Regions from separate parts of the Corynebacterium kozikiae genome, predicted to be linked through region 2. Evidence: riboswitches for the same ligand, from Rfam matches in the RefSeq annotation. Region 2 holds a riboswitch; the other holds the start of a gene.
What was found. Region 2 has a riboswitch for thiamine pyrophosphate ahead of thiM (hydroxyethylthiazole kinase). Riboswitches for the same ligand answer to the same signal wherever they lie in the genome.
Positions count from the first base shown of each region.

Region 1 (6,806 bases), on a different contig from region 2:
GAGCGCCATGGAAATGCCCGCGATAGGCGTTGCCAAAAATATCGGCACGCCGCGGCGCAAAAGCGTTGCCCAGCCGACGCCCAGCAGCGGCGCACACAGCACCGTACACGTGAGCGCCACCGCCGCAGAGACAACATCCACGCTCAGCAGCAACGGCGTGGTGAGCACCGCGAGCCCGATGATCCTGGCCAAGGGGTTCACAGCGCCACCACCTTGTCCCCCATCGCACGGCAGTACAAGGGATCATGACTGACAGAAATCACCGTTGTGCCCCTGTCTGTGAGCTCACGCAGCAGGCCTACGAGCTCGCGGAAGGTAGTGCGATCCTGGCCAAACGTGGGCTCGTCCAAAAACACCACTTTCGGGGAATTCACCAAACAGGTGGCAACGGACAGCCTGCGCTTTTGCCCACCGGAGAGTGTAAAAGGATTCGCTTTGCCCAGGTGTGCAAGACCCAAGCGGGCAAGGAGATCGCCGCCCTGTCCCCCTAGCTCATCCTCTACCGACGCCGTCACGAATTGGTGTTCAGGGTCTTGGAACACGTAGCCAAAACGCTGGGCAAGCTGAGCCGACTTCCACTTCCACGGGTCCGGCCCCAAATCCAGGTTCACGCGGACCTGGCCACTTTGTGGTGGTAACAATCCGGCGAGCGTGAGCAGCAGGGTTGATTTTCCCGCACCGTTTGGCCCAGTGATCACCGTTGAAACTCCTTCAGGGAAGTGGAGATTCAAAGGCCCGGTCACCGGAGCGTCCCACCCGACCACAAGGTCACGGGTTTCAATCACCGCTGGAGCATCCTTGGCAATCGCCGGCGGAAAATGCGGGTCCTGCCCGGGGATCCACACGCCTTGCTCAGCAAGCCATTGCCCGTGTTCAGCCAAAATCTCTTCCGGCGGCCCCATGATCACGGATCCAGTTTCAGTGAGCACCATGAGGGTGTCTACCTGCTCAATCCAGGTAGACACCCGGTGTTCCACAATGATTACAGTGGCATCCACCGCAGCCACCGCGCGCACCACTTCTTCTACTCCCGTGGGGTCGAGGTTCGCGGTTGGCTCGTCCAGCAGAACGATGTCCGCCCCCATCGCGAGGACCCCTGCCAGCGCGAGGCGCTGCTTTTGGCCGCCGGAAAGCTGCGCTGTTGGGTGGTCTAGCGGCAGGTCCAGGCCCACCTTCTGCAGGGCAATCGGCACCCTGCGCCAGATTTCCTCTCGCGGCACCTGGAGGTTTTCGCAGCCAAAGGCCACGTCGTCGCCAACCTTGGAAGCGATCACCTGGGAGTCGGGGTCCTGAAGCACCATGCCAACGGTGCCGGTGGCTGCAATTTTGCCGAAGTGCTCGCCTTCGTCGTCAAGCCCTGCTATTGCAGCGAGGAGTGTTGATTTGCCCGCCCCGGAGGGCCCCAGCAGCAGCACTCGCTGGCCTGGGCGAATATGGAAGTCTAGCCCCGTGAATGCGGGGTTTTTGCGGCTGGCGTGGCGGTACCCATAGCCAAGCGCTACAACTTCACCAGGAATCACACCAGTTCCCGCGCCTCACGGCCTGCGGCGAAACGGTCCAAGGCGCCAGTCGCGGCCAAAGCCTTGACCAAGAAGTACGCCAGACCACCGGCGAGGATGATGCCGGAGATGGCCATCGTGGAAAGGTAAGTGAGATTGAAAGCCAAGGACTTTGCGTAATTTGCGCTGGTCACAAGCTCCAACAGGAAGGCACCTACAGCGGCACCGACGCCGGAAAGCGCCGCAACAACCAGGCCAAAGCGGCGGTACGCGAAGATCAAGAAGAGGATCTCGGCACCAATGCCCTGGGCAAGACCCGAATACAGGGTTTCAATCCCCCACTGGTTGCCAATCGCCGCACTCACCGCGGCAGCCAGCACCTCAACATAGATCGCGGCACCCGGCTTGCGAATCACCAGGGCACCAATTGGCCCGCCGATCAGCCAAATGCCAGTGGCTATACCCCCGAAACCAGGTGTTAACGCGTCCGCGGCGGTGTACCACGCGTAGCCAATAGAATTCCAAATCCAAAACAGCAATCCGCAGGCAATGCCCAAAACGGAAGCAATGAGGATATCAATAACACGCCAACGTTGCATCGTTCACTCCCTATCGCCGGTATTACCCGGATCAGGTTCAACGGTCTTTCTCAGCCCACTTTTTGAGCACCCGTAGAACTAATTTCATGTTTATATCACAGGAACAAAAGCAGTGAAAGCGCCATCACTGCCATGCCCCCGATCAGCCCGTAAATAGCGGTGTGGTGTTTGCCTGTGGCCACCGCGGTAGGCAGAAGCTCGTCCAGGCAGATAAACACCATGATGCCTGCCACCATGCCAAACGCCACCCCCAGCGCAACCGGACCCAAAAATGGCAAGAGAATAAGGTATCCAACGAGTGCCCCCGCGGGCTCCGCAAGGCCGGAGATGAACGCCCACCAAAAGCCCGCTTTCCTGGACCCGGTTGCCTCCCGCATGGGCACAGCCACCGCAATACCCTCCGGGATGTTGTGAATTGCAATAGCAACGGCCACGGGCAATGCAATAGACAGGTCTGTAAGGCCCGCCAGGAAGGTGGCAAAGCCCTCCGGAAAGTTGTGAATACCAATTGCGATGGCGGTGAGCACACCCATCTGCTTCATGGCGCGCTTACGCTGCTCCACCCCCTGCCGCTCATGTGGATTGATGGCCGTGGGAACCAGGCGGTCGATCACAGCGATCAGCAAAATCCCGGCAAAGAAACATGCTACCGCTGCCCAGTTCCCGGGCACCTCCCCCAATGCAGCGCCCAGTTCCTCGGTGGCCTTGGGCAAGATCTCCATGAAGGAGACGTAGAGCATCACTCCGGCGGAAAACCCCAACGTGGCGGCGAGGAAACGGTCAGTGGACCTTTTGGTGGCAACGCCAATTGCCCCGCCAATCCCCGTGGAAAGCCCCGCAAACAAGGTGAGACCAAACGCAAACAAGACTTCCATTCCGCAATTACATCACAAAGAGTGCGCTCTATGAGGAATCTGCTTTCCCAACGCATAGAATGAGCGGGACGAATCACCTTCAAGATGGGATGTAATTGTTATGGCCGGTGGACTCGCTGCCCTGCTTGATGACGTCGCGCTGATCGCGCGCACCGCAGCGGCAAACGTTGACGATGTGGCGGCCGCTGCCGCAAAAACTTCCGCGAAAGCTGCGGGTGTGGTGGTAGACGACGCCGCCGTGACCCCGCGTTTCGTGCAGGGCGTGCAGCCCGCCCGCGAGCTGCCGATCATTTGGCGTATCGCCAAGGGCTCGATGTTCAACAAGCTCGTGATCATCCTCCCCATCGCGTTGGTGTTGAACGCCATCGCACCGTGGGCGCTCACCCCGATCCTGATGGTGGGCGGCGTGTACCTGGCCTTTGAGGGTGCAGAGAAAGTGTGGGAGCTGGTCTCCGGCCAGCAGCATGAAAAAGAGGACGAGGCAGGCGCCAAGGACGAAGACTCGCTGGTCCGCGGCGCAATCACCACGGACCTCATCCTTTCCGCGGAAATCATGGCGATCTCCCTCAACGAGGTGGCTGACCAAACCATCTGGATGGAAGCTGCCGTGCTGATCACCGTGGCAATCGCAGTAACCGTGGGCGTGTACGGCGCCGTGGCGCTGCTGGTCAAGATGGATGACATGGGTCTGGCGCTCACCAAGAAAGAAAGCGGAGCTGCTCAGCGCTTTGGCCGCGGGCTGGTTTCCGCAATGCCAAAGGTGCTCAAGGTCATTGCATTCATCGGCATGTTCGCCATGCTCTGGGTTGGCGGCCATATCCTCCTCGTGGGCCTCGACGAGCTCGGCTGGCACGCTCCCTACGGCTTTGTCCACTCCATGACGGACAAGGTGGAGCACCTGGGCGGTTTTGTGATGTGGCTGGTAGACACATTCTTCTCCCTCATCTTCGGCCTCATCGTGGGCGCGGTCGTAGTGGCCATCATGCACTTCATTCCACACAAGAAGCACCAGCATGAGCGGCACTGCGCTGATCATTGAAGGCGGCGGCACGCGCAACAGCTACCTCGCCCCCATGGTGGAGCTGCTTATCGACGCGCGCCAGGACTTCGGGATGGTTGCGGGGATCAGTGCGGGCTCGTCGCTGGCTGTGGCGTACTTATCCAGGGATGCGGAGCGGGCCAAAGCCAGCTTCATCGACATGGTGGTGGACCCGCGGGCAGGGGGCTTTGGTTCCTGGCTGCGCGGCCAGGGGTATTTCAACTCGCGCTTTATCTACGAGGAATCCACCAAAGGGCCCTACCCCTTCAACTTTGAGGCATTCCGGCAGCATCCCAGCGCAATGGACATCAGTGCCATGCGCGCGGACACCGGGGAGACAGTGCATTGGGGCAAACAGGACTGCCCAACCGTAGACGATCTTGTGGTACGTGTACGCGCAAGCTCCACCATGCCCCTGTTCATGCCAATCACCTACATTGACGGTGCCCCCTATGTAGATGGCGCTCTTGGTGCCTCTGGAGGCCTGGCCCTAGATGCGGCCAAAGAGGCTGGCTACGAGCGTTTTGTGGTGTTGCGTTCGCGGCCGCGAGGGTTTCGTCGGAAGCCGAGCTCCGCTGGGCGAGTACTGCGCCGCTACCCCGCTGTCGCACGCGCCATAGGCACTCGCCATGAACGGTACAACGCCACCGCCGATGAGATCGACGCACTGGAGCAAAGCGGCGCGGCGTATGTGTATTACCCGGAACGCATGCTGATCGGCAACTCCGAGCGCAAATTAGCAAAACTTCAGGCAAACTACGAAGCCGGCGCTGAGCAGGCGAAACGCGAAATTGATGCCCTGCTCGGGTGGATGTGAGCTGCGAAACTCGTTCAATCTAAGCTCCACCAAGTTTTGCTGATACAGATGGTCTACAATTTTTATCTGCCGCCGCCTCGTGTGGCTCAGGCAACGTGAGTTGATCCAGAATTCGTGCGCAATAGCAAAACACCCGGCAAGTATTTCAGTATGCATTCCTCCAATAGTCTGTAGGCCATCAGATGCTCGATCAAAGAAGCAGGCACGCCTACGGATTGAATGTCTTCAGTGCGCCCGCCTCTTGCACTATCGCCTCGAACTGTGCTTCCGGGACCTGGTTCAACAGGTGGAGCGGTGACTGGTTGCCCCCAATCGCATTTGGAACCAGGTTTGGAAGTGGAGTCTGCCACCAGTCCAGCAGCGCCCTCGCTTTGTCAGTCCCATTCAGTTGTGTGCACGAAGAGAGGAGCTCTTTGTTGATCTCAGCAAGGGCGTCAATGATCTTTCCGCCGCGGAACTGGAAGGAGGGATAATACCTCAGGCCTCCTAATTCAACCTCAATGACTACTTCATGGCTGCGGTATGCGCGAAGAAGGCTTTTCTGAGCTGCCCGTTTAGCTGCTGCCCACTGTTCGGGTGTGCGAGACTTCGCCGTGGGCCTCGGCTCCGCAAAAGTAAGAGTTGCACGAGTTTGAGCCGCAGTGAGGATGTCTACTCGGTCAAGCAAACTAGCGGCAACCATTGGTCCACGATCAATGTGAAAACCCCTATCCCAAAGGGGGTTCTGCATCCAATTTTGTGGGAATCCCAGTTGCCCGATGCCAAAACCAAGGTCGCGGGACCGCTGCTCGATATATCTAACGAGGTCCGCCACGCTGTTGTCAGCGGGATCGATGCTCAACAGAAGGTATCTCATCACAAGGAGCACGCCGTAGAGCTTGTTGTTCACCCTATTATCAACGAGCGGAGCAAGGAGATCCTCGTTGCTTTTGCGTGCCTGACCGGGCGCGTCAATTAGGACGTCAAAAGCGCGATTCCACACACGGCCATAGTGAGCGCAAATGTTGCGCAACTGTCTGAGGGAATTAAGCCAGTTGGCCAGTGCGCCGCGATCTCCACGACCATCGGCGGAGTGGACTTGGAAGCGTGCAGCGAGAATCTCCTGGTCAGACTGTGGCATTAGTTTGTAAAGGTTACTCAGCAGTCCGAATGACATCACCTCCGTGGCCACCCAAATCGGTAAGTGAGGGCCGTAATGCTCACGAAAGTGAAGAACGAAGTCTCCTTTCGCGCGTCTCTCGTGGCGGTCGTATTCTTCGAGCCATTCGCAGTAAGCGGTGGTCGGTACAGTGCGCAGCAGCGGTGACTCTTGTGGAGCCCGCGTCATTGCGCCTAAAGCCTCAGGATCGCGGTGCGCGAATGTGCCGATCCTACCGAGTCGGTGACCGATGAAAAAACGGAACGCCGTCTCGATGATACTGAGCGCGTCCCCGAGCCTGCCGCGGAGCTCGTGATCAAACTCATAGAGCGCCACGACACGGGTTAGGCTGGTCCCAGGTAAGAACGTGTCCAGACGGATCTCTTGGCCAGCATCATTGAACCGGGGTCCAGGAGGCTCAGGGTGGTCACGGTAGATGTGCCAGTACCCCGAGAGCCGATAATATCCGTATTTTTCGAGGATGCTGGACGCGTACACGTCATCGCCGCAGTCCATGCCACGCGAACGTAGTCGGCGAATCTGTTCGGGGACACTTAGAAAAGGTTTCGCATAAGAACTATCCGGAGTCGTCACGCAATCATCACCCTCGTGTCCCCAGACACCGGGGCGCGGACAAAAAAGAACAGACCCGCGTCTCATCGCGAGAAGCAAGCCTGTCGTGTTGGTTCAAGTCTACACCCTGTGCCCGCTTCAGGTCAAGGAAGCGGGTCAGCTCTACCTGGTGGTTCAATGCGATGCACCGCGCCGTAGGTTTATTCATCGACAACCAGACCTGATAGTCGCTGTAAGTAGCCTCTCCCGGAGGCCTCGCCCCCATC
Region 1 covers NZ_JANIKJ010000007.1:19,958-26,763, reverse strand. The annotation lists gene NQ018_RS06050 (energy-coupling factor transporter transmembrane component T family protein) at 1-201, opposite strand, end outside; gene NQ018_RS06045 (ABC transporter ATP-binding protein) at 198-1,517, opposite strand; gene NQ018_RS06040 (ECF transporter S component) at 1,517-2,098, opposite strand; TPP riboswitch at 2,088-2,182, opposite strand; gene zupT (zinc transporter ZupT) at 2,194-2,973, opposite strand; gene NQ018_RS06030 (DUF808 domain-containing protein) at 3,074-4,012, shown strand; gene NQ018_RS06025 (patatin-like phospholipase family protein) at 3,987-4,829, shown strand; gene NQ018_RS06020 (Abi family protein) at 5,038-6,483, opposite strand; gene NQ018_RS06015 (helix-turn-helix domain-containing protein) at 6,741-6,806, opposite strand, start outside.
Region 1: it holds a riboswitch for thiamine pyrophosphate, as region 2 does, so the genes downstream of both, NQ018_RS06040 (ECF transporter S component) here and thiM (hydroxyethylthiazole kinase) in region 2, are expected to answer to the same signal.

Region 2 (6,806 bases):
TCGTTGAGCTTCTTCGGGACGTCACACAGGAATTCAATTTGGCTACCGTGATGGTGACGCATGATCGTTCGCAGATTTCCATGGCAACCCGAGCCGTTGAAATGCAAGACGGTCACCTCTCTGAGCTGGAGCTCGTTCCCTAAAAGTGCAGGTCAAAGGCGATGAGCATTTGCCCAGCACTCTCTCTAGGGATTCTCAGCACATCGTATTTCTGCAGGTGAGCTTTCACAGGAAATTTCCAAATTCTAAGTTTCCCCAGCTCAGGAGGGTTTGACCTATCGTTGCCAGCTTTGGTGCGCAGTGCTTGAATAGGGACATCGCCAACGAAGGGAGAACATTTGGAACGCAGCAGGATGTAGCTCGTGAACGGTAAGGGACGACCGGACAAAATGAGTTGAGGGACATCATTTTTCACGAGTGAACCTCCAAGGGACTTTTACAGTGATGACGATCTGGAGCCGCACTACCCGCAGAAAATGCGAGGAGGGCGGCTCCAAATCGTTGTGCCACAAGTTTTTTCAATGTTTCACGTGAAACATTGCCCTATTCAGGCAACAAGCGGGGAACATACTAGACTGTTTCAACATGAGTGAAGACGCAGCTACTGGACCCGCTTTCCGCTACAACGCAACGCTGGCAAACCAGATCGAAGGAACTTGGCAAAAGTTCTGGGTAGATCAGGGCACCTTTAATGCGCCAAACCCAGTGGGTGATTTGGCTGGTTCCGGAGAGCTTCCCAAAGACAAACTCTTTGTTCAGGACATGTTCCCCTATCCCTCCGGTGCAGGACTTCACGTTGGCCACCCATTGGGATACATCGCCACGGACGTGTACGCGCGCTTCAACCGAATGCTCGGCAAGAACGTGTTGCACACCCTCGGCTATGACGCGTTTGGTCTTCCCGCCGAGCAGTATGCGATCCAGACTGGCACGCACCCTCGCACCACCACGATGGCGAACATTGAGAACATGCGCCATCAGCTCGACATGCTCGGGCTGGGTCATGATCGCCGCCGAAGCGTAGCCACCACGGACCCGGAGTTCTACAAGTGGACCCAGTGGATCTTCCTCCAGATTTTCAATGCATGGTTTGACCAGAGTCAGCAAAAGGCGCGTCCGATCGCCGAGCTCATCCCTCTGCTTGAGTCGGGTGAAGTACCAACCCCCGAGGAGTTCGGTGCCCCCTACTCTGAGTTGAACCACGTGGAACAGGCCAAGGTGCTGGATACCTTCCGCTTGGTCTATCGCTCCAATTCCACGGTGAACTGGTGCCCCGGCTTGGGTACGGTACTTGCAAATGAGGAGGTTACTGCGGATGGCCGTTCGGAGCGCGGTAACTTCCCGGTGTTCCGGAAGCAGTTGAGCCAGTGGATGATGCGCATCACTGCATACTCGGATCGCTTGATTGATGATCTGGACCTTCTTGATTGGTCTGAAAAGGTCAAGAGCATGCAGCGCAACTGGATTGGGCGCTCGCGTGGTGCAGAGGTGGATTTTGAGGCGCAAGGCCACAAGCTCACCGTGTTCACTACCCGCCCGGATACGCTATTCGGCGCAACATACATGGTGCTGGCCCCTGAGCACGAGCTTGTGGACGTGCTCGTGGGCGAAAGCTATGAGGGCGTAGATGAGCGCTGGACGTTTGGGCAGTCCACTCCCGCGGAGGCTGTTGCGGAATACCGCCGCGCAATCGCCGCGAAGTCTGATGTGGAACGCCAGGAGAATAAGGAAAAGACTGGTGTCTTCCTGGGCACTTACGCCACGAACCCCGTTTCCGGTGAGCAGATTCCTGTATTCATTGGTGATTACGTCCTGACCGGATATGGCACGGGCGCGATCATGGCGGTGCCGGCGCATGATACTCGCGACTACGAGTTTGCTACCGAGTTCGGGCTTCCAATCGTCCCAGTGCTGGACGGCGATGTGTCCACCGAGGCGTTCACTGAGGATGCGGCGCACATCAATTCTGCAAATGACCAGGGCCTTGACCTCAATGGGCTCGGCAAGCAGGACGCAATTGCCAGGGCAATTGAGTGGCTGTCTGAGCAGGGCAAGGGCGTGGAAAAGATTCAGTACAAGCTCCGCGACTGGCTGTTTGCACGTCAGCGCTACTGGGGTGAGCCCTTCCCCGTGGTTTACGACGAACACGGCCAAGCCCATGCATTGCCGGAATCGATGCTTCCGGTGGAGTTGCCCGAGGTGGCGGACTACAAGCCTGTTTCTTTTGATCCCGAGGACGCGGATTCTGAGCCGCAACCGCCGCTGGCAAAGGCCACCGAGTGGGTTCACGTGGAACTTGATCTGGGTGATGGGCCAAAGAAGTACATCCGGGATACGAACGTGATGCCGCAGTGGGCGGGATCTTCTTGGTACCAGTTGCGCTACATTGACCCCACTAACGATGAGGCGTTCTGCAACATTGAAAACGAACGCTACTGGACGGGACCGCGCCCTGAGGTGCATGGCCCGCAGGACCCAGGCGGTGTGGACTTGTATGTCGGCGGCGTGGAGCACGCTGTTTTGCACCTTCTGTACTCCCGCTTCTGGCACAAGGTGCTGTTCGATCTGGGATACGTTACCTCCAAGGAGCCGTACCGCAGACTCTTCAACCAGGGCTACATTCAGGCATTCGCGTACACGGACTCCCGTGGCGTGTATGTGCCCGCGGCTGAAGTGGAGGAGCGCGATGGCAAGTTCTTCTACAACGGAGAAGAGGTGAATCAGGAATACGGCAAGATGGGTAAGTCACTGAAGAATTCGGTGGCACCTGATGAGATTTGCCGCGATTTCGGTGCGGACACCCTTCGTGTGTATGAGATGGCGATGGGCCCGCTGGATACCTCACGCCCGTGGGCTACAAAGGACGTGATCGGTTCTCACCGCTTCCTCCAGCGTCTGTGGCGCCTGGTGGTGAGCGAGGAGACTGGTGAGCTGGTGGCCACCGAGGCCGCGCTCACACAGGATGATCTGAAAGCCCTTCACCGCACGATCGCTGGTATCCGCGATGACTACGAGGGCCTACGCATCAACACGGTGGTGGCAAAGGCGATCGAATACGTCAATTACCTTACCAAGAACTACCCTGCTGGCGCGCCGCGCGAGGCAATCGAGCCCCTGGTCATCATGATCGCCCCAGTCGCTCCGCACATTGCTGAGGAGCTCTGGAGCCGCCTCGGCCACCAGGGAACCATTACGTTCGTACCGTTCCCTGCATTCGATGAGCAGTACCTGACCGATGATGAGATTGAGCTGCCGGTGCAGGTCAATGGCAAGGTGAGGGGTCGCATCATGGTGCCTGCCGACGCCGCCCAGGATCACATCATCGAACTCGCCGTTGCGGGGGTTGCGGCTCATCTCGAGGGTAAGAACGTGGTGAAGCAAATTGTGGTTCCGGGCAGGATGGTGAACCTCGTAGTGAAATAGCAATGTTTCACGTGAAACATTGCCGTAGAATCTAAGCATTGGTTTGGGGTGCCTTCGGGCTGAGAACATACCCATTGAACCTGATCTAGTTCGTACTAGCGAAGGAAAACCGCATGGATTCTGCTATTTTGGCGTCCATTGACGCCCTGAGAAACACCACTCCCCTGGTTCAATGCCTTACAAATCAGGTAGTCAGCCAGGTCACTGCAAACGCCCTGTTGGCTGCGGGTGCCACGCCAGCGATGTGCGAGACCCCAGAGGAATCTAGGGAATTCGCACATGTGGCTGACGGAGTACTGATTAATGCCGGCACGCCCAGTGAACAGCAGTACGCCGGGATGCGTGAGGCAATGCGGGGTGCCGCTGAGGCAAATACCCCGTGGGTACTCGACCCCGTTGCGGCGGGCGCGTTACCTTATCGCACGCAGTTTTATCAGGAAGCACTCACGCACTCCCCTACCGTGATCCGCGGGAACGCCTCAGAAATTGCGGTGCTGGCGGGCGTCGGCACGGGCGGACGCGGTGTTGATGCTACGGATGCAGTCGCTCCTCAAGTTGCACAGGCGCTCGCTGAAAGTAGCGGTTCGATTGTTGCTGTCTCCGGACCTAAAGATCTTGTTGTGAGCCAGCAAGGTTTCACGTGGATCGCGGGTGGACACCCCACCATGGCGCTGGTGATTGGCACAGGATGTTTTCTCGGGGCATTGTGCGCTGCCTATGCTGGCGCAGCGCGTAACGAAGGTTTGGATCTTCACTGGGCAATTGTCGCGGCGCATGCGCACACAAAGGCGGCAGGTGCGGTTGCCGGGGAGCAGTTTGCGCAGCAACCGGGCTCGTTTGCGGTTGCGTGGTTGGATGCGTTGCACCAATTGAGCGCCACGGAGATTGTGCAGAGGGTGGAGCTGGCGTGATGTGGGATTTATATCTTGTCACGGACCCCTCCTACCAAGTGGACTTGCCAGAATTTGTCGCCCGCGCCGTATCCGGCGGTGTTTCGGTGGTCCAGTTGCGGGATAAGCACGCTGACACTGATTCTTTCCGCGCCCAAGCAATAGCTCTGCAACAAGCCATCCCGCACATCCCAATTTTTGTGAATGACTGCGTTGAGATCGCGCAGGAATTGGGTCTCCACTTGCATATTGGTCAGTTGGATATGCCGTATGAGCAGGCTCGTGCGCTGCTTCCGGAAGAACAGATGATTGGGCTCACCATTGAAACCATGGCGCAGTGGCGTGCGTGTGTGGACCTTGGGATTCGCTTGCCTGATGTCATCGGTTTGGGGCCCGTGGAGGCTACAGCCACGAAGCCCGACGCCCCCGAGGCCATCGGCGTTGCAGGAGTTGCGGAGATTGCGCAGGAGGCAAGAGGTAGGGGTGTTGCGTGCGTGGCCATCGGAGGAGTGGATGAGCGCAACGCCAAAGATTTGGCGCCCCACGTGGATGGGCTGTGCGTGGTGTCGGCGATCATGGGGGCGCAGGATCCGGCAAAAGCCGCAGAAAGATTGCGCACAATGTTTCAGGAGAGTAAATGATCCCCAACGTTCTTTCCATCGCTGGAACTGATCCCACCGGAGGGGCGGGCATCCACGCCGATCTGAAGTCCATCGCCGCAGCCGGTGGGTATGGCATGGCGGTGGTGACCTCCCTGGTGGCACAAAATACACATGGTGTTCGCTCCATCCACACTCCCCCACCTGAATTTCTGTACGAGCAGCTCCTCGCGGTGAGCGATGACGTCCGGATTGATGCGCTAAAGGTAGGCATGCTCGGATCCCCGGACATAATCACGGTGGTGAAGCGATGGCTTGAGGAGGTCAAGCCTGAACATGTGGTGATTGATCCGGTGATGGTCACCACCTCGGGGCACCGTCTGTTGAGCTCGGAGGGTGAAAATAGCCTCCGGGAAGTTCTGCCTGCGGCATCGATGATTACGCCGAATATTCCGGAGCTTGCGGTTTTAGCCAATGTTTCACGTGAAACCATCAAAAACCTGGAGCAGGCCACTCAGATCGCGCAACACCTTGCAGAGCGATTTGATGTGCAAGTGGTGGTGAAGGCCGGACACCTAAGTGGTCCTGAGGCGGGCAATACGCTAGTGAACAAGCAGGGAGTGCTCGCCACGGCGCCCTCACAGCGCGTGGAGACGAACAACACGCACGGCACAGGGTGCTCGCTCTCCTCCGCGCTCGCGACAAGGCTCGGCATGGGCGAGGCCCCGGTGGAGGCCTTGCGTTGGGCAACGGATTGGCTGCACGGCGCGATTGTGCATGCGGAAGCGCTCAGCGTCGGCCAGGGTAACGGCCCGGTGCACCACTTTTGGCGTCAAGAGGTGCAGTAGGCAGTCGCCGCTGGAATGCAACGCGCAATGCGTGACGCGCTGGTTGGCGCCTCGCCAAACTCAGTCTGAGCGCTGAGTTTTGCGGCCACCGCGTGGACCTGCACCCCGCGTGCAATAGTTGCCAAGGACCACTCGCCCCAGCGGGCACCGTATGCGCCGAGGATGCCGGCGAGGACGTCCCCAGAGCCCGGGGTGGCTAGCCACGAGTTACCAATGTTGATGTTCCACGTGAAACCATCAGGGGCGGCAATCATGGTGCGGCGCCCTTTGCGGAGAATGTACGTTCCCGTCTCCTGCGCCGCCTCGGCAACGGGTTGGGTACCAAACAGTGCCTCGTACTCCCCGGCGTGGGGAGTAATCAGGGTGGGAGCGCTGCGGCGCGCAAGATCGGAAGGCGTGATGAAACCAAGTCCACTGGCATCAATAAGAAGGGGCAGTTCCGTTTCCATGAGGGTAGCTTCGTGATGGGAAACCCCCGGCCCATACACCCATGCTTGGCAGCGTCCCGCCTCCCCGAAACTCTCGGTAGCCACAACCTCAGGCGCCCAGGCCAGCACCTCGCTGGAGCACGGCCCGACGTAGCGCACCATCGCGGAGGTCGCCTGCACAGCGGCGTATGTAGCCAATACGGCCGCGCCGGGATACATCGGTGATCCCGCGATCACCCCAACTACCCCGGCATATTTGTTGTCTTCCACGCGTGGCTCCAGCGAAGGGAGCGGAAAAGCCACGCCGTCTGCAAGATCTACGTACTGTGTTGCCGCCTCGTGGGCGCGTAGGGCCGCGCTGAGTGCGGTGCCGGCGGCGTCGGAAATGTCATGGCAACGCACAGTGCCGCAGTTGTTGCTGAGTGCGTGTGCAACGCGGAGGCCGCCGAAGGTCACGCTGAGGTCGGCGCGGACGCCATCGCCGGTTCCGGTGTCGGCGTCGATGCCGGTGGGGATGTCCACGGAGACTACGCACCGTGCCGACGCGGCCAGGCGCCCCCACAATGCGGCAGTGCGTGCGTCCATCGGTGTGGAGCCAAGCCCCTGGATGGTGTCTAC
Region 2 covers NZ_JANIKJ010000013.1:45,713-52,518, forward strand. The annotation lists gene NQ018_RS08475 (ABC transporter ATP-binding protein) at 1-143, shown strand, start outside; gene NQ018_RS08480 (hypothetical protein) at 140-415, opposite strand; gene leuS (leucine--tRNA ligase) at 586-3,423, shown strand; TPP riboswitch at 3,458-3,547, shown strand; gene thiM (hydroxyethylthiazole kinase) at 3,537-4,334, shown strand; gene thiE (thiamine phosphate synthase) at 4,334-4,954, shown strand; gene thiD (bifunctional hydroxymethylpyrimidine kinase/phosphomethylpyrimidine kinase) at 4,951-5,760, shown strand; gene NQ018_RS08505 (bifunctional ADP-dependent NAD(P)H-hydrate dehydratase/NAD(P)H-hydrate epimerase) at 5,745-6,806, opposite strand, start outside.